One region of the Nitratireductor rhodophyticola genome, then DNA from elsewhere that is predicted to be linked to it. Evidence: riboswitches for the same ligand, from Rfam matches in the RefSeq annotation. Region 1 holds a riboswitch; each other region holds the start of a gene.
The links. Region 1 has a riboswitch for cobalamin ahead of KUG85_RS00050 (TonB-dependent receptor plug domain-containing protein). Riboswitches for the same ligand answer to the same signal wherever they lie in the genome.
Positions count from the first base shown of each region.

Region 2: it holds a riboswitch for cobalamin, as region 1 does, so the genes downstream of both, KUG85_RS18780 (HupE/UreJ family protein) here and KUG85_RS00050 (TonB-dependent receptor plug domain-containing protein) in region 1, are expected to answer to the same signal.
Region 3: it holds a riboswitch for cobalamin, as region 1 does, so the genes downstream of both, KUG85_RS06010 (LLM class flavin-dependent oxidoreductase) here and KUG85_RS00050 (TonB-dependent receptor plug domain-containing protein) in region 1, are expected to answer to the same signal.
Region 4: it holds a riboswitch for cobalamin, as region 1 does, so the genes downstream of both, KUG85_RS17935 (ribonucleotide-diphosphate reductase subunit beta) here and KUG85_RS00050 (TonB-dependent receptor plug domain-containing protein) in region 1, are expected to answer to the same signal.

Region 1 covers NZ_JAHSSF010000001.1:14,123-19,806, forward strand. The annotation lists gene KUG85_RS00050 (TonB-dependent receptor plug domain-containing protein) at 1-1,641, opposite strand, end outside; cobalamin riboswitch at 1,769-1,980, opposite strand; gene KUG85_RS00055 (ABC transporter substrate-binding protein) at 2,258-3,910, shown strand; gene KUG85_RS00060 (ABC transporter permease) at 4,025-5,029, shown strand; gene KUG85_RS00065 (ABC transporter permease) at 5,042-5,684, shown strand, end outside.
Region 2 covers NZ_JAHSSF010000005.1:80,319-86,002, reverse strand. The annotation lists gene KUG85_RS18805 (tyrosine phosphatase family protein) at 1-468, opposite strand, end outside; gene cobD (threonine-phosphate decarboxylase CobD) at 468-1,514, opposite strand; gene cbiB (adenosylcobinamide-phosphate synthase CbiB) at 1,507-2,475, shown strand; gene cobO (cob(I)yrinic acid a,c-diamide adenosyltransferase) at 2,683-3,297, opposite strand; gene cobU (bifunctional adenosylcobinamide kinase/adenosylcobinamide-phosphate guanylyltransferase) at 3,299-3,817, opposite strand; gene KUG85_RS18780 (HupE/UreJ family protein) at 3,833-4,453, opposite strand; cobalamin riboswitch at 4,489-4,688, opposite strand; cobalamin riboswitch at 4,749-4,950, shown strand; gene cobW (cobalamin biosynthesis protein CobW) at 5,124-5,684, shown strand, end outside.
Region 3 covers NZ_JAHSSF010000002.1:50,564-56,247, forward strand. The annotation lists gene KUG85_RS06000 (TRAP transporter small permease) at 1-171, opposite strand, end outside; gene KUG85_RS06005 (sialic acid TRAP transporter substrate-binding protein SiaP) at 230-1,213, opposite strand; cobalamin riboswitch at 2,157-2,353, shown strand; gene KUG85_RS06010 (LLM class flavin-dependent oxidoreductase) at 2,551-3,570, shown strand; gene KUG85_RS06015 (ABC transporter substrate-binding protein) at 3,624-4,556, shown strand; gene KUG85_RS06020 (FecCD family ABC transporter permease) at 4,578-5,684, shown strand, end outside.
Region 4 covers NZ_JAHSSF010000004.1:523,292-528,975, forward strand. The annotation lists gene KUG85_RS17925 (heavy metal translocating P-type ATPase) at 1-2,107, opposite strand, end outside; gene KUG85_RS17930 (hypothetical protein) at 2,184-2,408, opposite strand; partial or broken gene KUG85_RS17935 (ribonucleotide-diphosphate reductase subunit beta) at 2,412-2,623, opposite strand; cobalamin riboswitch at 2,804-3,018, opposite strand; gene KUG85_RS17940 (aminotransferase-like domain-containing protein) at 3,109-4,509, opposite strand; gene KUG85_RS17945 (DMT family transporter) at 4,616-5,560, shown strand; gene KUG85_RS17950 (amino acid ABC transporter ATP-binding protein) at 5,538-5,684, opposite strand, start outside.

The DNA.
Region 1 (5,684 bases):
TATTGTCCACTTCTCTGCGGGTTTCACGCTGGCGGTCAGGCCGATTTCGTGGCGTGGCACGCGCGTCAGGCGAACGTCGTTCTGGTCTACCGAGTGTGTATAGGTGTAGGCGCCGGTGAGGACCAGCCAGTCGGTCGCGGCATAGCGGAGCGAGGCCTCGACGCCGCGCTGGCGCGACGTGCCCGCGATCTGCTGATAGTGCGTCGTGTAGCCGATCAGATCGTCGATCTCGAGCTGGAAGTAGGTGAGATCGGCGACCGCCGCTCCATTCCAGAAACGCTGCTCAACGCCGATGTCGAAGCCGAAGCTGGTTTCGGGCCGAAGGTTGGGGTTTGCGCCGAAAGGACCGAAGAGTTCGTTGAGGCTCGGCGCGCGGAAGCCGGTTCCCACGGAGCCGTGCAGGCGCGTCCCGGTCTGATCGAAGAGATAGGACGCAGTCGCGCGATATGTGGTGTGCCCCCCAAATTCGCTGTGTTCGTCCTGTCTGATACCGGCGGTCAGCGTCAGGTTTTCCAACGGTGTGGCGATGGCTTCACCCCAGACCCCGGCAATCCAGAAACTGGAATCAATCTCCGGATTGAACAAGCCGGCAGGAAAGACCGCGTTCTGGCGCTCGTAATCTGCGCCGCCCTGAACGACCAGCCATTCATTGACGTCAAAAGCGCCCTGATAGTCGGCCTTGTAGCGGCGACCATTATAGCTTCCATCGAAGCCCGTGCCGGTAATCGACCGTTCGAGGTCAAAGGCCTGCACGGAGACCGTGTTGCGGAAGCGGCCGTCCATGAGGTCGAGATTGAAACCGGCGCGGCCTGCGCGTTGTCTGCTGTGGTTGGTGGCCGTTGGATTGTCACTCGGCAGAAGAGTGCCGAAACCCTGATTGTCGAACTCGGCCTGTGCGTCGATATAAAGCGCCGATCCGAAGACGGAGAAAACTTCGGAGAACGCACGTTCGGCATTTGCATCGAACGTGATGTTCTCGTAGCCGTCGCGCTCGGTGCCGGAGGCTGCGGCCGAGATGCCGTCGGTGCGGAAGCCCGTGGCGTTGATGGAGAGTTTCGACTGCTCGCTGCCAGCTCTGAAACCGTAGGAACCCCCAAACGAGCCATGCGAACCACCTTCACCGTGAAGGATGTGGGTGATGCCGGGCTCGACGTCGTCCAGTGTTGACAGGCTGATCACTCCCGCAATGGCGTCGGAGCCGTAGAGTGTGCTCTGCGAGCCCTTCAGGACTTCGATGCTCTGTAGCCCACCGGACAGTAGATATTGGTAGGATGTCTGCACCTGGGTGCTGGTCGGGTCGGAAATGTCGATGCCGTTGTAGAGGGTTTTCACGTAGCGGCGGGGTGCGCCGCGGATCGACAGACTGCCTTCCGCGCCCACGCCCCCTGGCGATGACAGGTTTACACCCGGCAAAAGGTCAAGATATTCCACCGCAAGCGGCAGAGACTGTTCTTCGATCTCTTCGCGCCCAATCACTTCCACCGTGGAGCCCACTTTCGTTGCCTCCGTTGGGGTGCGGCTGGGGGTGATGACCAGTGTGTCGAGCTCAAAGTCCTCGGCCTGCGTGGTGAGCGTGGCGAAGCCCAGTATCAGCGCGGTCGTGCTGGACAGGATAGAGTTTCGGTGTCGATATGAACGCATGCGTATGCTCCAGAACCAAGTTTTTCCGGTTTGCTGGAGAGCGACAGACGCCTGACTTCAATCCCCCCGCCAGCGATGACAATCGCCACCACTGCGAGAAACACAGCCCCGGAAGCGTCCCGCATCCGGTCGGTGACGGCCTAAGGCAGGTTTCCTGGCTCGCGCTTCGTCGGCTGCCTCGCCTTCCCGGGTCTTGCACCCAGTGGCATTGGAGGAGCCTCAGCGCTCACAGTTGCGGGAGCAGCCACGGCTGCGGTCCATTGAAGAATGACCGTTCCGTGTTCCCTTTTCCTCCGGCGGGCGGACACCTGCCGGAGCACCTCAAGCGAACCGAAATCGCTTAGCAACTGGCTCCGGCATCGTCAATCGACCGTTGCGCGCCGTTACCGTCCGGTGCGCTGTTCCGGGTCAGTGTCTGTCAGTTGGGTGAAATACTTCATTATTGCGGAATCGGCTCTTCATGTAGTTTTTGCGGCAATACTGTCGCAAACCCGTCATTGGAATTGTCGAAAAAGTTGCAGAATTCGATTTCCGAACCCCGGGGAATTTTGACATCGGGGGCGGGATGGGAAATGCTAATCGCGAACCGAAAACGGTAGATAATGGGAGTGCGTCGATGACGTTTTTCAAGAGCAATGGCGAGAAGGTGCCGGCCCGCGTTGCCGAAATGGCGGATGAGGCACGAGCCGGCCGAATGGACCGGCGTGAGTTTCTTGCGCTCGCAAGCGCGCTCGGCGCGTCGACGGCGGCAGCCTATGGAATGCTGGGCCTCGCCGCCCCGGAGCGGGCCATGGCGCAGGAGCCAAAAATGGGCGGGACGCTGCGTGTCGCCATGTTCATCAAGGACCCGAAAGACCCGCGCACGGCCGACTGGTCGGAGATCGCAAACGCCATGCGCCAGACACTTGAGCCGCTGGTGAAGTACACGCGCGATTTCACCTTCGAGGGCAAGCTTATCGAAAGCTGGGAAGTCAACGAGGATGCGACCGAATACATCCTTCACGTGCGCCCGGGCGTGACCTGGAACAATGGCGATGCCTTCACGGCAGATGACGTGATCTACAACTTCAACCGCTGGTGCGACCAGACCGTGGAAGGCAATTCCATGCCGGCCCGCATGGCCTCGCTCGTCGATCCGGAGACCAAGAAGGCGCGCGAGGGCGCGATCGAGAAGGTCGACGACATGACGGTGAAGCTCAACCTGTCGGCGCCCGATATTTCGATCATCCCCGGCATGTCGGACTATCCGGCCCTCATCGTTCATCCGAGCTTTGACGAGACGGGCCGCGATTTTGTCGCCAATCCCATTGGCACCGGCCCCTTCGAGCTGGTGTCCTACGAAGTGGGCAACCGGGTGGAGCTGAAGAAGCGGGCCGACGGCAAATGGTGGGGTGGCGAAGCCTATCTCGATGGCATCGAGTTCATCGACTACGGCACGGATCCGTCCGCGACCGTCAGCGCCTTTGAGTCCGGGGAAATCCACACGAACTACGAGACCACCGCCGATTTCGTGGACATTCTCGATTCACTCGGCCTGGTGAAATCAGAGGTCACCACCGCCACAACGATCGTGGCGCGCACCAATGTCAACAACAAGCCTTATGATGACGAGAAGGTGCGCCGCGCGCTGCAGCGCGCGGTCGACAACACGACCGTTCTGGCGCTTGGCTACAACAATGCCGGCGAGGTGGCCGAGAACCACCATGTCTGCCCGATCCATCCTGAATATGCGGAGCTGCCGAAGCTTGAGCGCAATCTGGACGAGGCCAAGGCGCTCATGGAAGAGGCCGGCCAGATGGACCATGAGCACGAGCTCATCACCGTGGACGAGGACTGGCACAAGAACACGGGCGACGCCATCGCCGCCCAGTTGCGCGAGGCCGGCTTCAAGGTGAAGCGCACGGTGCTGCCCGGCTCCACCTTCTGGAACGACTGGACGAAGTATCCCTTCTCCATGACCAACTGGAACATGCGTCCGCTGGGCATCCAGGTGGTGGCGCTCGCTTATCGCACGGGCGAGGCGTGGAACGAATCCGCCTATTCCAATCCGGAGCTCGACAAGCTGATCGAGGAGGCGCTGGCCATTCCCGATCCCGACAATCGCCGCGAGGTGATGAAGAAGATCGAGGAGATCATCCAGGGCTCGGGCATCATCCTCCAGCCCTACTGGCGCAAGCTCTATAACCACTCGGTGGAGGCCGTGAAGAACCACGGGATGCACCAGACCTTTGAGATCGATCTGGAAAAGGTCTGGCTCGACGAGGGCTGAGACCGGACATCAGGGGGCCGAAAGGCCCCCTTTTGCGCAGGCAATCAATAACAACCTCCGCAAACGGGGGAAGGGGAAACCGTGCTTGGGTTTATTCTAAGACGTTTGGGCGTCATGGCATTGACGATGCTGTGTCTGACACTTGTCGTTTTCTTTCTGGTCAATCTAGAACCGAATCTGAAGAAGCTCGCCATCAGTCAGCTCGACATGCGCTCCTCGGCTGAGCAGCTCGAAAGCTGGCTTCAGAAAAACGGCTATCGCCAGAATTTCTTCGTACGGTACGGCCAGTGGCTCGGCGTTGTGCAGAAACAGCCGAATATCGACCCGGAAACCGGGGTGGCTTCACCGCGGTTTTCCTATTGCGATGAACCGGCGGAACCCTATTACGGCGGCATCCTGCAGGGCGACTTTGGCTGTTCAACCAAGTTCAAGGTGCCTGTTGCCGAAAAGCTCTTTCCGGCCCTTGGCGCTACCGGCATCCTGATGTTCTGGGTCATGGTGGTGATGGTTCCCGTCGCACTTCTGATCGGCGTTCTTGCCGGGATGCGGGAGGGCACACGAACGGACCGAACACTGTCCGTCGCATCGATCGCGACCACGGCAACGCCTGAATATGTGTCGGGCGTGATCTTCGCCGTGGTCTTCGCTTCATGGCTCGGATGGCTGAACGGCTCGGCCGCGACAGCCACGCGGCAGGGTATCTCCTTCTACAATTTCACCCTGCCGGTGATGACGATGGCGATTTACGGCATCGGCTATATCGCGCGCATGACACGGGCCTCCATGGTGGAGGTGATGACGCAGCAATATATCCGCACCGCCCGCCTCAAGGGGCTGGGCTTTCGCGCCGTGGTGATCAAGCACGCGCTGCGCAATGCGCTGATCGCCCCCTTCACTGTCATCATGCTGCAGTTTCCCTGGCTTTTGACGGGCGTTGTCATCGTCGAGGTAATGTTCCGCTATCAGGGGTTTGGCTTCACGCTGGTGGAGGCGGCCAGCAACAACGACATCGACCTGCTTTTAGGCTGTTCTCTGGTGTCGGTCTTCGTCGTCCTGTCCACCCAGCTCATTTCGGATGTGGGCTATGCCTATCTCAACCCGCGCATTCGCGTGCAGTAGGGAGGACACGCGATGCAGATAGAAAGCCTTGGAACCTTCGGCATCATCTTTGGCGTGCTGGCGCGCTTCTGGCCGGTGTGGATCGCGCTGGCGGTCATTCTGCTGTTCAGCACGAGTTTCCGTGAACGGCTCGGCCTCTACGGCCAGTTGTTTGAAACGGGTGTCGGCGTTGCCGGCGTCATGATCTGCTTTTTCTGGCTGTTTACGGCGATCTTCGCGGGTACGGTCGCGCCTTTCGACCCGCTGGCGCAGTTTCCGATCATGAAGAATGTTCTGCCGGGCGCCATCGAACCGGAAACCGGGCAGGCCTTTCTCTTCGGCGGGGACAGGCTGGCGCGCGACGTGTTCTCGCGCATGGTCTATGGCAGCCAGATCGTTCTGATCATCGCGCCTGCGGCGACGCTGTTCGCGCTGATGGTGGGCACCACGCTCGGCCTGCCGGCGGGTTATTATGGCGGGCGGATCGACAGTTTTCTGTCGTTCCTGGCCAATCTGGTCCTCGCCTTTCCCGTAATCCTGCTCTTCTACCTTCTGGTGACGCCGGGCATCCGCGAGACGCCAATTCCGCAATGGATGGCGGGCGTTTTCTTCATCTTCCCGATCGTGTTCTTCGTGACCCTGTTCTGGACGCGTTTTCGCAGCCGTCCGCAGCTTC
Region 2 (5,684 bases), on a different contig from region 1:
TTCCGCACCTCGGCCGATCTCATGGATCGCGCGGATCATCCGGCCTTCGCGCTCAAGCAGCCGGTCGCCCAGCGCGACGATGCGCCGGTTTGGCGTGGCGCTCGGCGCGCGCTCGCGCAGCATCCGCGCCAGGGCGAATTCGTCCATCTCGCGCGCGAAGGCATTGGCGATGACATAGGCGGCGGCGGTGGAGCGGCTGATGCCCGCATGGCAATGCACGACCATCGGCGAGCGCCAGTCCCAGTCGCGGGCGAAATCGAGCAACTGCTCGACCTGATCCAGGGCTGGCGCGATCAGCCCCGGGCGCTGATCCGTGATGTCGTGCATGGCCAGATGGAGACGTTTCGGCACCGTATCGATCTGGTCAAGAGCGGGTGGTTCACCGCTCGATGTCAAAGAGATCATGTGCCGCGCGCCGGTCGCTTTCAGCATACGTTCCAGATGCGAAGCGGGACAGACATAGAGCATTACGCGCCGCTCCTTTGCCAGCTTCCCAGAGCGATGCGCACGCGCTCGAAAGCCTGATCGTCTCCCGGCAGGCCGATGCGCAGGCAATCGGGACGCTCCGCGAAACGCCGCACGAGAATGCCGCTGCGGCCCAGATGATCGAAGAGCTCTGCCGCGCGGGGATGGCGCAGGAAGCGGAAGAGATCGGTGCCGGCCTCGATCTTCAGTCCTGCGTTGTCGAAAAGGGCATCGAGCCTTATGCGCGCCTTGATGAGATCACGCCGCATGGCGCTCTGCCAGTCGCGGTCCGCGAATGCCTCAAGCCCGGCATGAAGCGCCGGCCCTGCAACCGCCCATGGGCCCAGCCATGCGGAAAGTTTCTGCGCAAGCTCTTCCGAAGCAAGTGCGAACCCCAGACGCATGCCAGCGAGACCGAAGAACTTTCCGAACGAGCGCAGCACCACGATGTTGCCGGCTTCCACATCGCCGGCGAGGCTCTCGGCCTGCGGGCCGACATCCATGAAGGCCTCATCGACCACCAGAATACCGCCATTGCGGCGCAGATTTTCCGCAAGATGGAGCAATTCGCTGCGACCCATCAGCCGCCCGTCGGGATTGTTTGGATTGACCACCACGGCAAGCCGCGCGCCATGAAGCGCATCGAAACGCTCCACCTCTTCGACCGTATGCCCGGCGAGTGCGGCGGCGCGCGCGTGTTCGGCATAGGTGGGACCGAGAATGCGGGCCGGGCCGGGCGCCAGAAGCGATGCGACCAGCGGCAGGAGAAGCTGGGTTCCCGGCGCGGCGATGACATGGGCGGCGCAGGGGGCACCGTAGTAGTCGGCGGCTTGCTCCGTTAGGGCGGCGATGTCAGCCTCTTCGGGCAGGCGCTCCACGGCGCTGGCAGGCAGCGGCGAAAAAGGATAGGGGTGTGGGTTGATGCCGGTGGACAGATCGAGAAAGGGCGTCGGCGCGTCTGGAAAGAGCGCCGAAGCCTGTACGAGACTGCCGCCGTGATCGGTCACCCTGTCCGTCGCCCGGTCAGCCAGTCGAGGCCTGATGTCCATTCTGATCGCCCTTTCATCCATGCTGGTCGAGCTCGCCATCGGTTATCCGCAGCTTCTCTTTCGCCTGATCGGTCATCCCGTCACCTGGATTGGCCGTCTTATCGCGCTGGCGGACGCGCGATGCAATGTCGAAACCCTTTCGCCCGGTGCGCGCCGCCTGAATGGCGCGCTTGCGCTGGCCGCCATTCTGATGCTCGCAGGTCTGGCCGGCTGGTTGATCCAGACGGCTCTTTCCGGCTGGGCCGGGCTGCTGGTCGCCGCGCTTGTAGGCAGCACGCTCGTCGCCCAGCGGAGCCTCGCCACCCATGTGAAAGCGGTGGCGGACGGGCTGGACGCGGGGGGGCTGTTGGAAGGACGCAAAGCGGTTTCGCAGATCGTTGGCCGCGATCCCGAAAGCCTCGATGAGGCCGGCGTTTCGCGCGCGGCCATCGAGAGCCTTGCCGAAAATTGCTCCGACGGCGTGGTCGCGCCCGTGTTCTGGCTGGCGGTTGGCGGGCTGGCGGGCGGCGCGCTCTACAAGGCCGCGAACACGGGTGATTCCATGATCGGCCACAAGACCGCGCAGCACCTTCATTTCGGTTGGGCGGCGGCGCGTTTCGACGATCTGATCAACCTGCCCGCGTCGCGCCTGACGGCGTTTCTCTTCATTGCTGCAGCGTTCTTCATGCGCGACGCCTCGGCTGGAGCGGCATGGCGCGCGGTGCGCCGCGATGCGCGCCATCATCGCTCGCCCAATGCCGGCTGGCCGGAAGCGGCCATGGCAGGTGCACTCGGCCTCGCCCTTGCCGGCCCGCGCCGCTATGGCGGCGAGGTGGTGGACGACGCGGTGATGGGAGATGGTGGCCGCCGCGGTGCCAATGCCGGTGATATTCGCCGGGCGCTTACGCTCTATCGGATTGCTGACGGGCTGTTGATCGGGCTTGTGGCGCTTGCCGTCGGGCTCTGGCATCTGGCTTTCTGAGATTGGCGGATTGGAGCGAGAGAATGGGGCGCGTTTGTCGCGCTCTCTGATCTTCTGGCAGCTGCGTCGTGCGTGGTTCGACAGGCTCACCATGAGGGAGGTGGCGGCTGGCAAGCCTGTTCATCAACATGGAGGACGCAGTTGCTGTGTCTCTCCCTCCCTCATGGTGAGCCTGTCGAACCACGCACAACTTCAAAGCAGGGCGACCTAAAATTCGATGCCCTTCTGCGCTTTCACGCCAGCGGCGAAATGATGCTTCACCTGCCCCATTTCGGTGACGAGATCGGCAGCCTCGGTCAATAGCGGCTTGGCGTTGCGGCCGGTCACGACCACATGCAGATCCCTGCGCCGCCCGGTCAGTGCGGTCACCACGCTTTCAAGATCGAGATAGTCGTAGCGCAGGGCGATGTTCAGCTCGTCGAGCACCACCAGACCGATGGTCGGATCGGCCATCAACTCCTCGGCCTTTCCCCACGCGCGCTCGGCGGCGGCGATGTCACGCGCCAGATCCTGCGTTTCCCAGGTGAAGCCCTCACCCATCGTGTGCCAGGAAACCTGATCGCCGAAGGCTGCGAAGGCGTCCTTCTCGCCGCAGTGCCAGGCGCCCTTGATGAACTGCACGACACCCACGCGGCGGCCATGGCCGAGCATGCGCAGCGCAAGACCGAAAGCGGCGGTGGATTTGCCCTTGCCCGGCCCGGTGTTGACAATCAGAAGCCCCTTCTCGACCGTCTTGTCGCGCACTTCGGCATCCTGAACCGCCTTGCGCTTTTCCATCTTTGCCTTGTGGCGCTCGGCTTCGTTTGCGTCGATCTCTCGCATGTCACTTCACTTTCATGGGCAGGCCGGCAACCACCAGCGTGACGCTGTCGGCAACGGCGGCAATCTTCTGGTTCAGGAACCCCGCCTCGTCGCGGAAGCGGCGTGCCAGCGCGTTTTCGGGCACGATGCCGAAGCCGACCTCGTTGGAAACGAGAACCGTTGTTCCTTCTCTCGCGGCGAGTGCCGATAGAAGCCCCTCGGCGGCAGGCTTTGGATCATGGTCGTTCAGCATGAGATTGCTGAGCCACAGGGTCAGGCAATCGACCAGAACCGTTTCGCGGGCCGGCAATTTTTCAAGCACGCCCGGCAGGTCGAGCGGGGCGTCGCGCGTCTGCCACGCCCCCGCCCCCGCCCCCTCGCGCCGCGCGCGGTGCATGGCGATGCGTTCGCGCATCTCGTCATCGAAGGCCTGCGCCGTGGCGATGTAGTGCCAGGGCGCTGGTGCGGCCTCGATCAGCCTCTCGGCATGGCGGCTCTTGCCGGAGCGCGCGCCGCCCAGAACGAAATGAAGGGATCGCATCGCTATTTTGCCGGCTCAGCCGACAAGATGCCCGGCAAGAAAGGTCACGCCAACGCCAAGGATGGCGGCACCGGCAAGCCGGGGCTGCATGGCCTCAATGGCCCAGCCACGCGACTGGACCAGAAAATATGCGCCGAGCGCGATGGCGCTCTGGATTGCGGCGAGGCCGGCGAGATAGGCGATGAGCGGCGTCTCTTCGCTACCGACAATGGCCTCGCCGAAGGCATAGCCATGGAACAAGCCGACCACCAGGAACAGGGCGAAGACGAGGATTTGGTTCTCCACCGCCCGGCCGCGCGCCAGAAGCCAGCCGCCGGCAAGAACGCTTGCCGCGATGATGATTTCAGCCGCCGGCAGATCGAGCAGCATCAGGTGCAGACCGACGCCGATCAGCGAGCCGGCGACGAACAGAAGCGGCGCAAAAAGGCTCATGCCGGCAACGGCAGCCAACAGGCCGGCGGCGACGATGAAGGCCAGATGATCGAGCCCGATCACGGGATGCGCCAGACCCGAGACCAGTCCCTCATAGAGGGTCGTGGGCGTTTCTCCGCCCATGGCGTGATGGGCCTCGGCGCTGGTTGCGAAGAGCGATGAAAAAACGAATGCGGAAAAAATGCGTGCGATACGCGTGGTCATGTCCGGTCCTTTCCCCTCCACCCGAGGGATACGGTGTTTCTTTCATACTGTCGGCAGGTTTCCTGGCTCACGGGTCGAAGCGTTTTCCAGCCTTCCCAAGACAAAAAGCCTCAGTGGCGATCAGGAAAACGCTCACCGCTTACAGTTGCGGGGGCAGCCATGGCCTTGGCGCATTTTGCGCCGCACCATGTTCCCTCTGGTCCGCTTGCGCGGAACCGACAGCGGCCCGACCATACAGGAGTCGTCTCTCCCGGCAAACGCTTTCTTCACGCATTGACAGACATGCCAGGCGAGCCATAAATGCGAGGCAGACGGTCCTCTTCCCTCAAGGGAGGAGGCTAAGAGGGAATGCGGTGCGGGCCTTGCCCAATGCCGCAGCTGTCCCCGCAACTGTAAGCGGAGAGCGCACCTGACACGCCACTGGGGCAACGCCCTGGGAAGGCTGGAGAGCGCAGCGACCCGTGAGCCAGGAAACCTGCCGTCTGAAAATGAAATCCTGACCGCCTGGCGGGTGTCCCGGGCAAGGAGTGTGCATTGTGACTGCCGATTGCGCCGCTCAGCGCCTTCTCTCTGCCATTCATGGCGACCTTGCCCGAACGCGGCGTGAAAGGGCTGGCGTCTCCTTCACCCGCATCCCCGCATTCACCACACTCCGTCTGAAGGATATCCCATGACCACGAGCTTCAATCGTGTGCCCTGCACCGTCGTGACCGGCTTTCTCGGTGCCGGAAAGACAACGCTCATTCGCAATGTGCTGGAAAACACCAAGGGCAAGCGGCTTGCCATCATCGTCAACGAATTCGGCGATGCCGGCGTCGATGGCGAGGTGCTGAAGGGTTGCGGGCTCGACAATTGCCCGGAGGAAAACGTGCTCGAACTGGCCAATGGCTGCATCTGCTGCACCGTGGCCGACGATTTCGTGCCGGCACTCGACCAGATTCTCGCCCGTGAGCCGAAGGTGGATCACATCCTGATCGAGACTTCCGGTCTGGCATTGCCCAAGCCGCTGGTGCAGGCCTTCCAGTGGCCGGCGATCAAGAATCGCGTCACCGTCGATGGCGTCATTGCGGTGGTGGACGGGCCGGCGCTGGCCGACGGTCAGGTGGCCGCCGACATGGATGCGCTCGCGGCGCAGCGCGCCGCTGATGATTCGCTCGACCATGACGATCCCGTGGAAGAGGTGTTCGACGATCAGGTGGCCTGCGCCGATCTCATCGTATTGTCCAAGAGC
Region 3 (5,684 bases), on a different contig from region 1:
GTTGAGGACGTATCGCGTGAAAAACTGAACAAAAACAACAAGAAATAAAGCAAGAAAGATTGCGAGAAGCGCGTAGTCCGCCAAGCTTATCTTAAAGCCTGCGAAATGCGCTTCGTCCTCTGCGGAAATCGCGTCGAAGTCGATTTCCGGCACCATGGTGTTCTGCGCCATCAGCGCGTCCTCCCGTTGCGCAAATGGGCCCGGCAAATGCCGGACCCACAGGCCGATGTCATTCCTGAATGGCTTGAAGGCGTTCGAAGATCGCGGCATCCCACGGCACATCCTCGCCCGTCAGATGCGGCGCGACGGCTTCCATGAATGGCTTGCGATCCACTTCGTTCACGGTCACTCCCTGGGCGCGGAACCAGTCAGCCAGCTCTCCCTCCGAGGCGACGATCTCATCCGATGTCTGCGTTGCCACGGTGGCGAGCGCTTCCAGCAGGGCCGTGCTGTCGTCACCCATTTTGTTCATCGTCACAGGCGATACGACCGTCGCCAGCGAGTTTGTGATGTGCCCGGTCAGATTGATGTTCGACTGGACCTCGTAGAACTTCTTGAACTGGATCGTCGGAAGCGGATTTTCCTGCGCGTCGACCACACCCTGCTGCAAGGCGAGATACACCTCGGCGAAGGCCATCGGGGTGGGGTTTGCGCCTGTGGCGCGTGGGAACATCTGATAGGCTGGAGCGTTGGGCGTCCGAATTTTCAGACCCTCCATATCCTTTGGCGAAAGGATCGGCTTGTTGGCGGTCACATGGCGCGCACCGTAATAGGTCATGGCCGCGACCGTATTGCCGGAAACCTTGTTATACGCCTCACTCATCTCATCGAAGAGGTCGGAATTCACATAGGCCTTCCAGTGTTCATAAGAACGCATGGTGAAGGGGTAGTCGGAAATGCTTATGGGGCCGTAGGATTGCCCGAGAAAGGCAACGCCCGTGTAGATCACATCCACCGTTCCCAGTGAAAGCGCTTCGTTGAGGGCTGCTTCCTTCCCGAGCTGCGATGCGGGGAAAACCTCCATTTTGTAGCGGCCCCCGGTTGCTTCCTCGAGAAGCTCGGCCGCGCGAAGCGCCGCCGCATGGTAGGGGGTGGATGCCTCGTAGACGTGACCGAACTTCAGGACGTCCTGGGCGAAGGTGGCCGTTGCACTGGCGGCGATGGCCACAGCGGCTCCGATGGAGAGCGCGCGAAGTCTGGATAGTTTCAACATGGTTCCTCCCAAAAGAAATGTGCAGCTTCTCCCGGTGTAGCTGCATCAGGCACCTGTTATTGCCCCGCTGCCTCCGTTTGAAGGAAGCGGAGCACTCCCGTCCTCCCACCCCTCATCGCGGGGGAGAACCAGGGCGTTTACGGAGCCATGACGGCTCCGTTTTCGGCGATGCGAAGATCGACGAAATGCTCATGCAGATGATCGGCACGTACGAATACGCCGGCAGCCCTCCTTGCTGGACACGGCGATAGAGCTGATGATCGGCATGTGTTGAATATCATCACAAAGCCCCACACCTCCTGCGTGAGGCCACGATGGCAGCCTGTTTGCTGACGCCACTGGCATAGTGGGCCTGGCATCGTTTGAGCTGGCGATGCTGATGATGGCGCCCCAACGCGTCTGAAGGCGCCCGGTCAAAGCACCGACCGCCTCGACTGCTGCGACGCAGAGCCTGTGGTTACAGGCTGCAGGCAGGTCAGGGCGCACGGAAATCCGGCATTCTGCCTGCAATTTGTCGCTCGATCAGAGCTGCCCATTAAACGAGACGTGTCCACCCGACTGCACCCCCCGAGGTGAGCAGCCATTCGACCGGCGTGCTCAATGTTTATATATGAAGCATACATTCATTTATAAATCAAACACTAGATCGCCGTGCGTTCATCCGGACGCACAAAGGACGATCTAAATTCTTGATGGAGCATCGGAATAAACCGAAAACCGGATGCCACTTTTCGGTCCGATGCTTTAGCTCCGCCATCGGTTGCCTTCCGCCGGGATATGCCAAGGCGATGCAGCGGAAGGCCTGGATTTTCGCCTATGGATGGCGGACTTCGGACCGAAGGCGGCCACAGGACTGGCAGGGCGTTCGAGCCGGCTCGGTCGTGCCGATGATTTTGTCATGGAACCCGGCTGTGGTGTGTTGCGTGGCGAACGCTTCGCCGCTAGGGTCGCTCCCGCATGCGGTTCCGCATCCTGCGGATGAAAAGGGAACCCGGTGCGATCTCCTGGCGGGATCAATTCCGGGGCTGCCCTCGCAACTGTAAGCGGCAAGTTCTTTCCAATGCCACTGGCCAGGGCCGGGAAGGCGGAGCGAACGTCCGAGCCGCGAGCCAGGAGACCTGCCTCATGCATCGACCATGAACGCCGGACGAGGTGCGCCGGCAGGAGGATCAGAATGCATGCAGGCGCGGCCTTGCCGGCGACAAGACGATTTAACGGGCTTGATCGTCTTCGATATGTTATATCATTTCAAATGAGTCGTTTCCGTCTTTTTCCATCGGTTGCTGCAGGTGGCCCGAATGCGCGTTGATCTGGCTGGATTCGCGCGGGAGGGGGCATTGGGCGATCACGCTGCACTCATGCGCCTCGTCGAACGCGCCGATGCGCTTGGCTTTGGCGGCATCTGGTTCAACGAGTTTCACTTCGCCCGGGAGGCGCTGCCCTATCCGTCGACGCTGTTGCTCGGCGCAGAAATCCTGGCGCGTACGGAGCGGCTGCGCTTCGGCACGTCGATCCTCGTCCTGCCGCTCTATCACCCGCTCATGCTGGCCGAGCAGATCGCACAGCTTGATTTTCAGAGCGGCGGTCGGGTCGATGTGGGCATCGGACGTGGCACGGAGCCCGCGACTTTCGCTGCGCTGGAGATTCCGCGTGACGATGCGCACCGCCGCTTCTGCGAAGCGCTCAGGATCATGATCGATGCGTGGAGAAAACCGCATTGCTCTGCCGCTGCCGGACCCTGGAAATTCGCCAATGTCGCCGTCGGACCGCCTCCGGTTCAGAAACCGCATCCGCCCGTCTACGTGGCTGGCGTCTCAGAAGAAACCGTCGACATCGCCGCGCGAAACGGGTTTCCGCTGCTGCTAAGTCTCGAGCCGAACGAGGCGCGGCAATTGCCCGTGTTTCACGCCGCACTTGAACGGCATGGCGCGTCACGGGCATCGCTCAAGGCCTCGTCGCTCTCCCGTTATGTGGTGATTGCGCCGACCCGGGCTGAAGCTGACGAGCGGGTCGACACGCTTCTCGATAGACTGAACACGCGCCGTGCCGAACGCGCGCTGGCACGCGGGATGACGCCGCCAGAGCCGCGCAGCCGCGCTTCGATGATGGCTGATTTCACCATCGCGGGCACACCCGAGGATTGCCATGCACAACTGTGTGCGCTTTCGGCGCGCACGGGTTCCAGCAGCATACGCTGCCTGTTCAGCGCCAATGGCTTGATCGCCAACGATGTGGCTCTCAGGGGCATGGAGCTCTTCGCTGCCGAGGTGCTCCCGGCTCTCGACAGGCAGGCCTCTTCTCCAACCTCATCTGAAAACGCCGGGAATGAGCCGGCTTTGCAAGGAGTGAATTCATGATGCGTTATGGCGGTCTCCGCGCTTTTGCGGTCGCGGGTCTATTGGTGGCTTCGATGCCTGCTTTCGCAGATGGAGCGGGCTTTCCCTATACGGATGAGAACTGCGGTGTCACCACCACCTATGAGGCACCGCCGGCAAGGGCCGTGACGCTCAGCAACAACGCAACGGAGATGATGCTGGCGCTGGGGCTGGAAGACCGCATGGCGGGCACCTCCTATATGGCGAACCTCCAGATCAGCCCGCAATATGAGGAAGCGTATAACGGGGTTCCGGTGCTTTCGCCGCTTGTCGCCACCACCGAGCAGCTTATCGAGGTGGAGGCCGATTTTGTCTATGCCGGCTATCCGGACGGGTTCAGCGAAAGTCGTCACACGCGCGACCAGTTGCATGATCTGGGCATGAAGACGCGGCTCAACACCGAAGGCTGCAATCTCGGTAAATTCGGCTTCGATGAACTCTACGCCGAAATCCGCTCTGTATCTGCCATCTTTGGCGTGCGCGAGCGCGGCGAAGCACTGATCGCCGACATTGAAAAACGGCTCGCTGCAGTGGAAGAGGATCTCAAAGGCGCGGACGCCATACCGGTGTTCATCTTCAACGGCGGAGAATCCGCCCCACGCGCCGTTCTTGGCAACACCATGCTGTCGCATGTGGTGTCGCGGGCCGGTGGCGAAAACATCTTTGGCGATGTCGCAAACCGCTATGGTCAGGTGTCCTGGGAGCAGATTGCCGAGCGTATGCCTGAATACATCGTCGTCTATTATTCCGGCACCGCCGGCGGCCAGGTGGTCGGAGACCCCGCCGGCGAGCTGGGCCAGGGGCGGATCGAGATATTGAAGGCGAACCCGACCATCAGGGACGTGCCGGGCATTGTCGGTGAAAGGTTTGTGACGATCGATTCCGTCTGGGGCCAGCCGGGGCCGAGCTCCATCGATGCGGTGGAGAAACTGGCTCGCGCTTTCCATCCCGCGCGGATGGGCGAATAACAGGCGAGCGGAACTCACAAGATGCATGCTCCCGCCCCGAGGAAGGACGATCCAGACAGCCACGAAGCGCTGCTTGCCGTGCTCCAGTCAGCACCGCCTGCGCGAGGCGCGGCTCTTCGCCCTGTTGCTTCCGCCCGCGCGGCGAGCGGCGGGTCGCCGGGCTATGCGCTGGTCATTCTCCTGATGGTGGGGCTGCTCCTGGGCATGGCCATTGCGGGACTGATGTTCGGCTCGGTGCATATACCCGGTGGAACGGCGGTCGCCATTCTCGCCAATCTGGTGGCCGGCGACGGGTTGGTGGAGCCTGACTGGCGCGCGGTCTATGAGACCATTGTCGTCCAGACGCGCATGCCGCGTGTCGTGCTCGCCGCCCTTGTCGGCGCGAGCCTGGGGGTAACCGGCATGACAATCCAGTCCATCGTCCGCAATCCACTGGCAGGCCCGAGCATCCTCGGCGTTTCCTCCGGTGCGGCAACGGGCGCCGTGGTGGTGATGCGCTGGGGGCTTCTTGGTCTCGGCGTGTTCACGTTGCACATCTCGGCCTTTCTCGGCGGACTGGTAACACTCTTCGCAGTGTTCTGGGTTGCGCGGACGGGCGGGCACATGACACCGACGCGACTTGTGCTTGCCGGTGTGGCGATGAGCGCGATCCTGAGCGCGCTCACAAGCCTGATTGTGCTCACATCGCCCGATCCGCAGCTCGCCTCTCGGGTCCTGTTCTGGACATTGGGCGGCTTCGGCACCGCGCAGTGGAAGCTCATTCCCATTCCGCTCGTCGCCCTTGCGCTTGGGCTTGGCGTAATGCTGGTGCAGGCCCGCCGTCTGAACCTCCTGATGGCGGGAGACGAGAGCGCGGTGGCGCTCGGGCTCAACGTCCAGCGTTTCCGTCAGAGCATGTTTGTACTGGCAGCCGCGCTCACCGGCATCACCGTGGCGGTGAGCGGCGTGATCGGGTTTGTCGGTCTCATCATGCCGCACATCGTGCGGTTTCTCGTCGGAGCGGATCATCGTCGCGCACTGCCGGCGGTGGCGCTTCTCGGTGCGAGCTTCACCATTGGCGCCGATCTTGTCGCCCGCACAGTGATCGCGCCGCTGGAGCTGCCCGTCGGCATCGTCACGGCGCTCGTG
Region 4 (5,684 bases), on a different contig from region 1:
CCAGAGTGCGCAGACGCTTGAGCGCCTCGACCTTGCCCTCCGGCAGAACTTCCGCCTCGACCCGGTCGATGCCCAGCTTTGCGGCAATGGCTTCGGCGGTGTGGCGGTTGTCGCCGGTGATCATGGCCACTTCGAGCCCCAGCGCGTGGAGCGCTGCAATGGCGCGCGGTGTCGATTCCTTGATGGGGTCGGCGACCGCGATGACGGCCGCAAGCCGTCCGTCCACCGCAGCGTAAAGCGGCGTCTTGGCATCGGCGGCCAGCCTGTCGGCGGCGGTGGATGCACTGCCGATCTCGACGCCCTGCTGGCGCATGTAGCGGTCCGCACCGATGTGGAGCCTGCGACCGCCAACGGTGGCGGCAATGCCGAAGCCCGGGACCGCATCGAACGCGACGACTGGCTTGAAGGTGAGCCCCTCGGCGCGCGCGGCCTCGACGATGGCTTCGGCCACCGGATGTTCGGACATGGCTTCCGCCGATGCGACGAGCGAAAGGATTTCGGCGCGCTCGAAACCGTCCTGCACCACGAAATCGGTGAGTGCGGGGCGACCGAGCGTCAGCGTGCCGGTCTTGTCGAACGCGACGACGCTTGTGTTGCGCAGGCTCTGCAGCGCCTCGCCATTGCGGAACAGAACGCCGAGCTGTGCTGCGCGGCCGGTGCCGACCATGATGGAGGTGGGCGTGGCAAGCCCCATGGCGCACGGGCAGGCGATGATGAGCACCGCGACCGCGTTGACCAGCGCAAAGGCGAATGCGGGATCGGGTCCGAACACCATCCACACGACAAAGGTGAGTGCTGCGGCAAGCATCACGGCCGGCACAAACCAGGCCGTGACCCGGTCGACCACCGCCTGAATGGGCAGCTTGGCCCCTTGCGCGTTTTCGACCATGCGGATGATCTGCGCCAGCACCGTGTCGGAGCCGACCTTGGTGGCGCGGTAGACGAAGTTGCCGGTCTTGTTGATCGTTCCGCCGATCACCTCGTCGCCTTCGGCCTTGGAGACAGGCACCGGCTCGCCGGAGATCATGGCTTCATCGACATAGGAAGAACCGCTTTCGACCAGACCGTCGACCGGCACCTTGTCGCCGGGGCGCACCTGAAGCCGGTCGCCCACAACCACGTCCTCAAGCGGAAGCTCGACAAAGGCATCGTCGCGGAGAACACGCGCGCTCTTGGCGCGCAGGCCCATCAGCCGCTTGATGGCCTCGCCGGTGCGGCCCTTGGCGCGCGCCTCCAGAAGCCGGCCGAGCAGGATGAGCGTGACGATGACGGCGGACGCCTCGAAATAGACGTTGACCGTGCCGGACGGGAGAACGCCGGGCGCGAAAGTGGCCACGACCGAATAGGCCCAGGCGGCGGTGGAACCGAGCATGACAAGCGAGTTCATGTCCGGCGCAAAGCGCATCAGCGCGGGGAAGCCCTTGCGATAAAAGCGCAGGCCCGGCCCGAACTGCACGATGGTCGCCAGCACGAAATAGAGGAGGTAAAGCGTCTTGCGGTCGGCGATCCCCATCAGCCATGCATGCATGCCCGGTATGAAATGGCTGCCCATCTCGAGAATGAAGATCGGAAGGGTGAAGATTGCAGCCAGCGTGAAATCGCGCTTGAGCGAACGAAACTCGGCGGCCTTGGCCTCCTCATGCGCATCGCGCGCGGCAGCGCCATCGGAACGGGCAACCGGCGTGTAACCGGATTTGCGGATCGCCGCTTCCACGCCGCTGCGCGCTTCATCGTTCAGGAGCTCGACGGACGCGCTTTCGGTTGCGAGGTTGACCGCGACCTTGGAGACGCCGGGCACGGCGGCAATCGCCTGCTCCACACGCCGCACGCAGGACGCGCAGGTCATGCCCTCGATGCCGATATCGAGATGGCTCTCCGGCACGCCATAGCCGGCACGTTCCACCGCGCTGACAATGCTGGAAAAATTAACGCCGGGCCGCACCGCCACATCGGCCGTCTCGGTCGCCAGATTGACCGAGACGCTCTCAACGCCATCGACGGCGGCAATCGCCTTTTCCGCGCGTTTGACGCAGGAAGCGCAGCTGAGCCCCTCGATGCGGAAGCGTTTTACATTGGCCGAAGACATATCGGCAGGAAGGGTATTCATCGCTTTCACCCTGAATGACTATTGTTCAGGATTGCGCTTCTAAACCTTCCAGTCAATGGAAGGTCAAGCGAGAAAATCACTGCATCGTTTCCGAGTCGGAAAAGGCGCTGAGCAGCAGGCGCAGATACTGCACTTCCGGGTGGTTCGGCAGCCGCCTGTCGATCTCGGCAAGCTGGCGGCGCGCCGCATATTCGATATCGGCATCGCCCGGCAGGCTCAAAAGCCACTCCATGAAAGCGCGTTGCTGCGCGGGGATCGAACCCGCCCGCAACAGCTTCATTCTGGTTGCGTCATACGCCATGGATCAGTCCCAGCTCAACGCGCCTCCGCTCTGATACTCGATGACGCGGGTCTCGAAGAAGTTCTTCTCCTTCTTCAGACCCATCGCCTCGCTCATCCACGGAAACGGGTTTTCGGTTCGGCGAAGACCGGGGCCAGACCGAGTTGGGCGCAACGGCGGTTTGCGATGCAATGCATGGACTGCTCGCACAGCGCCGCGTTGAGACCGAGAAAGCCCGTTCATACCATGCGGTTTCGGTGTTTCCAGTGGAATGCGGAACCGTGGCGGTTCCATTGGTGTGTTTTGCTTCAGTCGCCGGCATATAGACCCCCGTGGCGGTTGGACAGGGGCGCGGAGACATGCGGCGCGACGGCAGACCCGGGCGACACACGCACCACCGGGACACCCCGCCCGTGGACGTTTATTTCGTCATGGCAGGTCTCCTGGCTCGCAGGTCGTCACCGCTTTCCGGCCTTCCCGATGCGCTGGGGCATCAGTGACTCAAAGTGAAAGCGGCTCGCTGCTTACAGTTGCGGGGGCAGCGCCGGACTTGCCCAAAAAGGCGCACCGGCTTCCCTTTTCACTTCCGACCCCGGGAGGAATCGGAAGAACCATAACCCCTATAGTTGGTATCCACCGGACCCTAGAAGTCAACATATTGTTTCAGCGGAAAACCGAAACAAACGCATGGATAATCCGCAAAGCCGCTTTGGGCATGGCTCTACGGCGCGCGCGTGATCTCCTCCAGAACGGAGAAAATCCGTTCATCATCGCATTGAGCGACATTGAAACGCAGGAACCCGCTGGCCGAGCCTGACAGGCTGAAGGCGTTTCCGGGCGCGAGCACCACGTCCCTTTCAAGCGCATGGCGGGCAAGCGTGGCCGCATCCAGCCCGTCGGGCAGACGACACCACAGGAACATGCCCGCGCGCGGCTCGATCCACGGTTCGATGCCGAGATTGCGCAGGCGCGCGCCCACCGTTTCGCGGGAGCGGGACAGACGCTGGCGAACGGTCTCCATATGCTTGCGGTAGCTGCCATCGCTCAGGAGACCGAGCACAAGCTCCGCCGCCATGGCGGGTCCGCCGAAACAGGTGGCGATGCGCAGATCGGTGAGGCCCTCGATCCAGTCGGCAGGTGCTGCAACAAACCCGCAACGCATCGAGGCGGAAAGCGACTTGGAGAAACTGCCGATATAGACGACGCGCGACAGCCCGTCGAAGGCGGCAAGCCGGGGCGCTGGTTCGACCTCGAAGTCGGCAAAAATATCGTCTTCGATGATGGTGAGGCCGGACTGTTCGGCGAGCATCAGGATGCGGTGCGCCACCGAAGGCGAGAGCACCGCGCTTGTGGGATTGTGAAGCGCCGAATTGGTGATGTAGAGGCGCGGGGCATGCTGTGTGAGCGCCTCGGCAAAGCGCTCCGTGTCCGGCCCCGAAGGCGTGTAGGGAACGCCGACGATCCTGACCTGATGTGCCCGCAGGAGCGCATGGAAGTTGAAATAGCAGGGATCGTCCACCAGCACCGTGTCGCCCGGTTTCAGAAGAAAGCGGCAGAGGAGGTCGATGGCCTGCGTGCCGGAATCGGTGAGCATGATCTGACCCGGAGCCGCCTCGACGCCATGGCTGGCCATGCGGCGTGCAAGCAGGGCGCGCAGCGCCAGCGAGCCGAGCGGCGCTCCGTAATCGGCAAGCGTCTGCGGGGTGGCGCGGGAGAGGCGGCGCAGCGCCCGGCGCAAGGCGTCTTCCGGCATCCATGAGGCGGGCAGCCAGCCGCAACCGGGCATCGCCATGCGCGAACCGGAGGCAAGCGCCTGACGCGATATCCATAAGGGGTCGACCTCGCGGTCGAGCGCCGGGCCGATTTCGGCCAGCGCCAGCGGCGCAAGCGGCGCGGTGACGAAGAAGCCGGCCCCCGGCCGCGAGCGGATCACGCCTTCGGCGGCAAGCCGGTCATAGGCCTCGACAACGGTGGATTTCGAAACTCCCATGGCGCGCGCGCAGCTGCGGATCGACGGCAGCTTCGCCCCCGGCGTGAGCGTGCGATTGGCGATGCGCCCGCGAATGGCGGACATGACGCCTTCAAGGCGTGTTTCATCGGCATTGCGCGTGGATATCAGCATCGCTGTACTGTCCGTTCGACCATTACAGTTTGTTGAAATTGTACTGCATCGTCTCTGGCAACGCCATGCCCCCTGCCCCACACAGGAAGGAGAAAAGGAGCGCGGCATGAACAAGACAACGATCGGATGGGCGAGCGGCTGGGCAAGCGGCCTACTGGGTGTGATCATCTTCAGCGGATCGCTGCCGGCGACACGGGTGGCGGTGCTGGGCTTCGATCCGGTGTTTCTGACCGTGGCGCGCGCGTCGATTGCCGGGCTTTTGGGCGGGTTTCTTCTGCTGGCGTTTCGGGAAAACCTGCCCAAACGGAGCGAGCTGAAAGGGCTGTTCATCGTCGCCATCGGCGTGGTGGTGGGTTTTCCCCTGCTAACCGCGCTGGCGCTCGAGCACATCACCTCGGCGCATTCCATCGTGTTCATCGGTCTTCTGCCGCTTGCGACAGCCATTTTCGGCGTTGTGCGCGGCGGCGAGCGCCCGCGCCCGGCATTCTGGCTGTTCTCGGTGATGGGGAGCGCGCTTGTCGTGGGCTATGCGGCAAGCCAGGGCATGACCGCCTCTCCCAAGGGTGATCTCTTGATGCTTGCGGCCATCATCGTGTGCGGGCTCGGCTATGCGGAAGGCGCATCGCTTTCACGGCGAATGGGCGGCTGGCAGGTCATCTCGTGGGCGCTGGTTCTATCGCTCCCGCTCATGCTGCCACTGGCGCTCTACACCGTGCCGGCAGGGTTTGAGACCGTGGATGCAGGGGCATGGCTCGGATTTGGCTATGTGTCCGTCTTCAGCATGCTGATCGGCTTCGTCTTCTGGTATCGCGGGCTGGCGCTGGGCGGCACGGCGACGGTTGGCCAGTTGCAGCTTTTGCAGCCCTTCTTCGGCTTCGCGCTGGCGGCAATGCTGCTGCACGAACCCGTAACGACCGGCATGATGGCGGTCACCGCCGCCATCATTATGTGCGTGGCCGGGGCCAGATTTTCCGCCGGGCGCTCATTTTCCGCCGGGCGCTCGGGCGCACCGGCGGCGGCTCAAGAGCTCAGGCGAAGCTCGACGTCTTGAGGAATTCGGCAAGGCGTTCGGTCTGCGGCTTCAGGAACATCACCTTCGGGTCTCCCTCTTCGCCGATCACACCCTGGTTCATGAAGATGACGCGGGAGGAAACCTCGAAGGCAAAGCGCATTTC